2 linked regions of the Tautonia rosea genome follow. The protein of the gene in region 2 binds, or shares a complex with, the protein of the main gene of each other region. Links are inferred from orthologs where the notes say so. Each region holds a gene or a part of one and is shown on either strand. Other genes may lie near its edges. The genes, in order: pabB and HG800_RS15415.

What was found.
Region 1: the proteins of HG800_RS15415 (region 2) and pabB are in contact, whole or in part, in a solved structure (PDB 8RP0), measured with the Escherichia coli proteins. The link is inferred for Tautonia rosea from one-to-one orthologs.

The regions. Positions count from the first base shown.
Region 1 is NZ_JABBYO010000003.1:354,592-357,737, forward strand. What follows is about bases 33-2,864. They hold pabB (aminodeoxychorismate synthase component I), read right to left. Parts: upstream 2,245-2,864; coding sequence 820-2,244; downstream 33-819. Other genes in these bases: HG800_RS06820 (aminotransferase class IV), read right to left, coding at 33-823; HG800_RS06830 (sugar phosphate isomerase/epimerase family protein), read left to right, coding at 2,385-2,864. Outside these bases: more of HG800_RS06820, read right to left, coding at 1-32; more of HG800_RS06830, read left to right, coding at 2,865-3,146. UniProt on the Escherichia coli protein: Part of a heterodimeric complex that catalyzes the two-step biosynthesis of 4-amino-4-deoxychorismate (ADC), a precursor of p-aminobenzoate (PABA) and tetrahydrofolate.
Region 2 is NZ_JABBYO010000008.1:86,422-89,669, reverse strand. What follows is about bases 172-3,105. They hold HG800_RS15415 (anthranilate synthase component II), read right to left. Parts: upstream 1,957-3,105; coding sequence 1,387-1,956; downstream 172-1,386. Other genes in these bases: HG800_RS15410 (hypothetical protein), read left to right, coding at 2,184-2,795; HG800_RS15420 (molybdopterin molybdotransferase MoeA), read right to left, coding at 172-1,332. In the rest of the region: more of HG800_RS15420, read right to left, coding at 85-171; HG800_RS15405 (endonuclease/exonuclease/phosphatase family protein), read left to right, coding at 3,180-3,248. UniProt on the Escherichia coli protein: Part of a heterodimeric complex that catalyzes the two-step biosynthesis of 4-amino-4-deoxychorismate (ADC), a precursor of p-aminobenzoate (PABA) and tetrahydrofolate.

The sequences.
Region 1 (3,146 bases), on a different replicon or contig from region 2:
GGCGTTGCGTGACGGGTCCGGGGGCCTCGTAGCGACGGGCCTGAGCCGACTCGGGCATCCCCTCCGGATCGAACCGTCCCACCGGCATGATCCCGCGCCCCGCGTTCGTCAGGAAGCACTCGTCGGCCTCGACCAATCGGGCAATCGACACGCTCGCGTCCTCCCTCGTGGGCAAGCCGAGGCTGCTAGCCCGCTCCATCACGACTCCTCGCATGATCCCCGGCAGAAACGGGGCCGCGAGTCCCCCACCCCGGTGAACCTGAGGCGTGACGAGTTGCCCTTGCTCCACCAGAAAGACGTTGCTCCGGCTCCCTTCCAGAATCGCCCCCGATTCGTCCCGGCTCAGGTTCTCATCAAACCCGAGCCGCTTTCCCTCCTCGAAGGCGATTCGCCTCGACCAGTAATTTAATGTCTTTGCCTGCAACAATCGGTCGTCCCCCACCACCGACCAGCGAGCGCAAACCGCCAGCCCACCCTCGGGAACCGGCGCGGGCAGCGCCCGGGTTCTCATCCAGATCGTCCCGGCCCTGCCGTCATCAAACCCTCCCGAGAGGACGATCCGCAGCGAGCAATCTCCGGTGATTCCCTCCGCCGCTCGAAGGGCCTCGACCGCCGCGTGATCCGGCAACTCCTCCGGGGCCATCGGCAACCCGAGCGCCTCGGCCCAGCCCCTCAGCCGGGCCAGGTGGCGCTCCAGCAACGTCGCCCGTCCGTCCCAGGTCCTGAGCGTCTCAAAGAGCCCAAGCCCATGCTCGAATGTTCGATCCAGCACCGAGATCGCCAGCCCTTCATCCGGAACGATCTCCCCCCGAACCCAGATCATCCCCGAGCCTCCAGCACATCCCGCATGGCGCGCCCTTTATGGAGCGTTTCCTCATATTCGAGCTGCGGATCGCTCTCGGCCACAATCCCGCCACCGACCTGATACGTCACCCGATTCCCCTCCACCAGCATCGTCCGGATCGCAATGTTGAACGCCGATCGACCCCCGAGGCTGTAATACCCGATTGCCCCCGTATACAGGCTCCTCCGCGTCGGCTCCAGCTCGTCGATGATCTCCATCGCCCGGATCTTCGGCGCTCCGGTGATCGACCCCCCCGGAAAGACTGCCCGCACCACGTCGATCGGCCCCACTCCCTCGCGCAACCGCCCCTCAATCGTTGCCACCTGATGATGCACGGTCGCATAACTTTCAATGGCCGACGGTTCCGTCACCCGAACCGTCCCATACGCGCAGACTCTCCCCAGATCGTTCCGTTCCAGGTCGACGATCATCGCCAGCTCGGCACGATCCTTCGCGCTGGCAATCAGTTCGGCGCGCTGTGCCCGGTCTTCCGAAGGTGAATCCCCCCGTGGTCTCGTTCCCTTGATCGGCCGGGTGACGATCCGATCCCCGTGTGTTTCGAAAAACAGCTCCGGGCTGGAGCTGATCACCGATCGCTCCTCATCGAGCGTCAGGAACGCGGAGTAGGGGGCCGGGCTTCGCTCCCTCAGGCAACGGTACAGATCGAGCGGCACCGGCGCCCCTCTCACCTCGAAGCGTTGCGAGATGTTCGCCTGAAAAATGTCTCCCGCGTGAATGTACTCGACCGTCCTCCCAACCGCCCTTCGATATCCCTCCGCCGAGAAATTGCTGACCAGCGGTGCCTCGAACCGAGAGTTCGGCACGCGTTCAGGAGCCTCATTCAGCCATTCCAGCCAGCGCCTCCCCCGCTCCTCGACCCGCTCGATCGGCTCGCCGAGCAAGTTGACGACCCAGAGAATTGCCGATTCCGATCGGTGATCGATCGCCACAAACGTGTCGTACAGGCGGAAGGACACGATCGGCATCCGGCTGTCGCGCGGAGTGTTGCGCGGCACGCGCTCGATCCAGGGAGCCAGATCGTAGCCGAAAACCCCGATCAACCCCCCCAGAAACGGCGGCAGGTCCTCTCCCCACTCCTCCGGCACGGGACTGAGCAGACCTAGTACCTCGATCCACCGCCCCAGTGGTCTCAGCGGATCACCCCGACCAAGCTCCCGATCGTCCGCCGGATCGAACTCGAACACCCCCGCCGGATGCGCAGCCAGGATACTCCAGCGCCCGGCCTCACCAAAGGCTGAGCCCCCTTCCAGCAAGGCGGCACCAGGCATGCTGCCGATTCGAAGTCTCAGTCGATCGGCCGAAAGGTCCAGCGGAAATCGCAGCAGGGCGGGGCTGATCGTCGGCGGCACGGTTTCGGGCACAGCAGCGGGGTCCGTCACGGCAACTCGGGCGAGCAAGAACGTCAGAACAGCATTGATCGCGGTGCAATCCGTTCGAAAATACCCACCACCACGATACAATCCCATCAGACCAAGAGCCGACCCCCGCGCCAATTCCGCTTGATTCGAGACCCGACCCCATGATCCGCTCTCCGCTCGGCATTCGCCTGCTCCCCAACCCCGACCAGACCGTCAAGGACCAGCTCCGCCAGGCCGCCCGGCTCGGGGCCAGGGGGATCGTCCTCGACGCCACCGGCGACCTCAACCCCTCCCGGCTCTCCGACACCGGCCGACGCGAGTTCCGCCACGCGCTTCGCACCGTCGAGCTTTCCCTCACCGCCCTGAGCCTCCCCACCCGCCGCCCCTTCGACACCGACGACCAGCTCGACGACCGCCTGGCGAAGGCCGATTCCGCCTTCGCCCTGGCGTTCGACCTCGGCGCGACGCTCGTCCTCGCCCGCGTCGGAGCCGTTCCTCCCGAATCCGACGCCCCCCGACGCGCCCTCTTCACCCATGCCCTGCACGAACTCGGCCGCCGAGCCGATCACCGAGGCGTCCGCCTGGCCCTCGAAACCGGCACCGAATCCGGCGCCGACCTCCGCGCCTTCCTCGACACCCTGAACCAGCCCGGCCTCGCCGCCAGCCTCGACCCCGGCTTCCTCCTCCGCATGGGCCACGACCCGATCGACGCCACCCGAGCCCTCGGCCCTCTCGTCGCCCACGCCTACGCCCGAGACGCCTCCTCCGCCTCCGACCTCGGCCCGTCCTCCGCCTTCTCCCTCCACCCCCGCGGCTTCGGCTTCCCCTCCGGCGTCCTCGACTGGGACGAATACCTCGGCTCCCTCGAAGAAATCGCCTACTCCGGCGTCCTCACCATCTGGCCCGACCCCGAACGCCCGATC
Region 2 (3,248 bases):
GGGTTCAGGGCCGGCTTTCTCGCCCTGCATGCGGGGCGAGAGTTGAGAGGATAACGATGCGTCTCGAAAGGCGATGCCGAGGCCTCACGAGCTGCCCCGAGACGTATCGGGGTCGATCCGGGGCAGGGGAAGGAAGGGAACGGACGTGCCGGCGTCGTAGTCGCGGTCGCCGGCCTCGAAGGCAGCGAAGCCATCGGCCAGGGCCACGGTGCGGAGGTCGGCCGAGCCGGCCCAGTTCAAGGGCTCGACAACCGCTCCCTCGCTCAGGCGGGCGGGGAAGAAGGTAGGCCGATCCCCCCGGTGGGCGAACGGTTTGGCCAGTCGGGCGGTGAGGGTCGCGGCCGGGCCTCCTTCAAGCCCGCGAAGGACTCGCAAGGCCGGGGCGACGAACAGGAGGAAGCCCACGACGCCGCTCACCGGGTTCCCCGGCAAGCCGAAGACGAGGGTTCCGGGCAATCCACCGGGGCGTTCCGGCCCGATTCCGAACAGCAAAGGCTTGCCCGGCTTGAGCCGGATCTTGTGGAAGACGGCGGTCATGCCGAGCCCTTCCAGCGTGCCCGGCACCAGGTCGAGCTTCCCGGCCGAAACGCCTCCGGTGATGAGCATGACGTCTCGGGTCAGGCCCTCGGCCAGGATTGCTCGCAACCGTGTCGGTTCGTCCGGCGCGATGGGAGCCACGGCACTCTCTGCGGCCGAGGCCCGCACCAGGGCATCGAGCATCGTGGCGTTGCTGTTGCGAATCTGCCCCGGCCCCGGGGTCTGATCGGGCGGCACGATCTCGTCGCCGGTTGAGACGATGGAGACGACCGGCCGGGGCACGACCATCGGCGAGGCCCAGCCGACCGACGCCAGCAGACCGAGCGTCACCGGGTCGAGCCGATCGCCGGGGCCAAGCAGGGTTTCCCCCTCCCGCATCTCGCGGCCTTTCGTCAGGCGGCCGGCGTCTCGGGTGACCGGTTTGCGGGGAGTGAGGGTGACACGGTCGCCGGTTCGTGTGCTGTCCTCGACCATCACGACGGCGTCGGCTCCGTCGGGCATCGGGGCGCCGGTCATGATCGCCGAGCACTGGCCGGGGCCAATTGCCTTGGTCGGCACCCGGCCGGCGGTGATCTCCTCGATCACGTCCAGGTCGAACGGGCCATCCCCCTGAAGGTCGGCCGATCGCACGGCGAAGCCGTCGAGCAGGGCCTTGTCGAACGGTGGGAGATCCCGATCGGCCGTCACCGATTCGGCCAGAACGGTCCCAAGGGCATCGGCCAGGGGCACCTGGCGAGGGGGAAGGGCCTGGGCATGATCGAGCACGGCGCGGAGGGCTTCGGCGACGGAGAGCATCGGCCAGGATCTCGCTGCGAGTCGAGGGGAGGGATGGGACATTGCGCCGATGAGTCACTTGCCGATGAAGTTCCGCAGCAAGTCGGTGCCGGCGTCGGTCAGGAAGCTCTCGGGGTGGTACTGCACGCCTTCCAGCGGCCAGACGTGATGGCGGATGCCCATGATCTCCTGTTGATCGGTCCAGGCGACGACCTCGAAGTCGGGCGGGACGGTGTCGGGCTTGAGAATCAGGCTGTGGTAGCGGGTGGCCTCGAACGGGTTCGGCAGGCCGCGGTAGACCCCTTTGCCGTCGTGGAAGATCAGCGACGTCTTGCCGTGCATGATCCGATCGGCGCGGACGATCGAGCCGCCGAAGACCTGCCCGATGCACTGGTGCCCGAGGCAAACCCCCAGCAAGGGGACCTTGCCCGCGAACTGCTCGACCACGGCCATCGAGATGCCCGCCTCGTTCGGCGAGCAGGGGCCGGGGGAGATGATCACGTGCGTCGGCGCTTTCGAGGCGATTTCCTCGGGAGTCGTCTGATCGTTCCGGACGACCCAGAGATCGAGCGTCGGGTCAATTTCGCCGAGGCGCTGAACAAGGTTGTACGTGAACGAGTCGTAGTTGTCGATCAGAGCGATCATGCCGATTCTGCCGGAGGGCTGACGGTCGGAGGCAACGGGGTTCTGTTGCATCATATCCGGCAACCGGCACAACCGGAAGCGATCGCGGGACAGTCGGGGGGATCGGGAGGGTCGGACCGGGTCGAGGTGTCGATGAGAGAGGATGAACGGGAAAGAGGCGTCGTCGGAGTCCGGAGGACGATCCACCGACCGCCTTTGAGAACCATCTCACAGAGGAGGGAGTCCCGATGCTCGCCGGCCTGACGATTGCTCTGGGTCTGACCGTGTTCGGTGGTCACCCGATTGTGGGGCAAACCCTGAGCCCGCCGCCGATTCCCGCCCATCCGGTCCACGGCATGCGCGTGCCGGCTCATGGACCAGGCGCCCCGGCGGTTCCGCACGAGGGGGACGGCCACGGACACGGGCTCGGTCATCATCACGCGCATGGCGGCTCGGGAGGATTCATCCTGCCGAACCCCGGACCCGGAGACGGCTGGGGCTTCCCGAACGATTCGCCCGACGGCTACGGCTGGTACGATCCGGGCATCACCTTGCCGATCCGGGAAGACCGGACCACCGCCTACTACTTCCGCCGCTACATGGCCGTCCCTCCTGAAACCATGTTCCTGCCGAACTATTACAACCCGTTCGTCACCCGAGGCCAGCGGTATCTGCCTTATTCCGGGCTCGGCGGCATGCACGCTGCCGGAGGAGCCCCGAGCGGATCGGCCGCCACCCCGGTCACTCCCTACAGCGACCTGACCCGAGAGGTCCCCTCGGCCGACATCCCCACCTTCTCCGGAGAAGTGCAGGCCCCGCCGATCAACTCCAGCCGGATTGATAGCATGATTGATAATTGACCTCGGCGCCGATCCCGACGGCTCCCTCGCCCGGCCCGATGCTCCCTCTCGTTCCCTCCTGGTGTGAGGGGAGCGGGCTTGAAGGCCGGGGCTGCTCCTTTGAGCGAGCGTTGCGGGGGGAATCGACGTCAGCGGGTGTGATCCTCAGACGTGCCTCAGGTCGTGTTTCGAACGAAAAAAAAGAGGGCCCTCGCTCGGGTGAATCTGTTCTTCCTCCGATCCGCAATCGTCCCCGGGCGCAGGGCCCTTCTCCGATCGAGCTTTGGCGCCAATGGTTCCCGACCCTGAACGACTGCCCCGAGCATCGTCGCCTCGTTACACTGTCGGCGACACCGTTCAGGAACGAGCGTTCCTTGCGACTTACACCCTTGGATTGAGGCTGCCATGCGTCCGCGCGTTTCGCTCCCGACATTCCTCGCCAGGATGATGCGAGCTGTTCCTGCCTGGATTGCC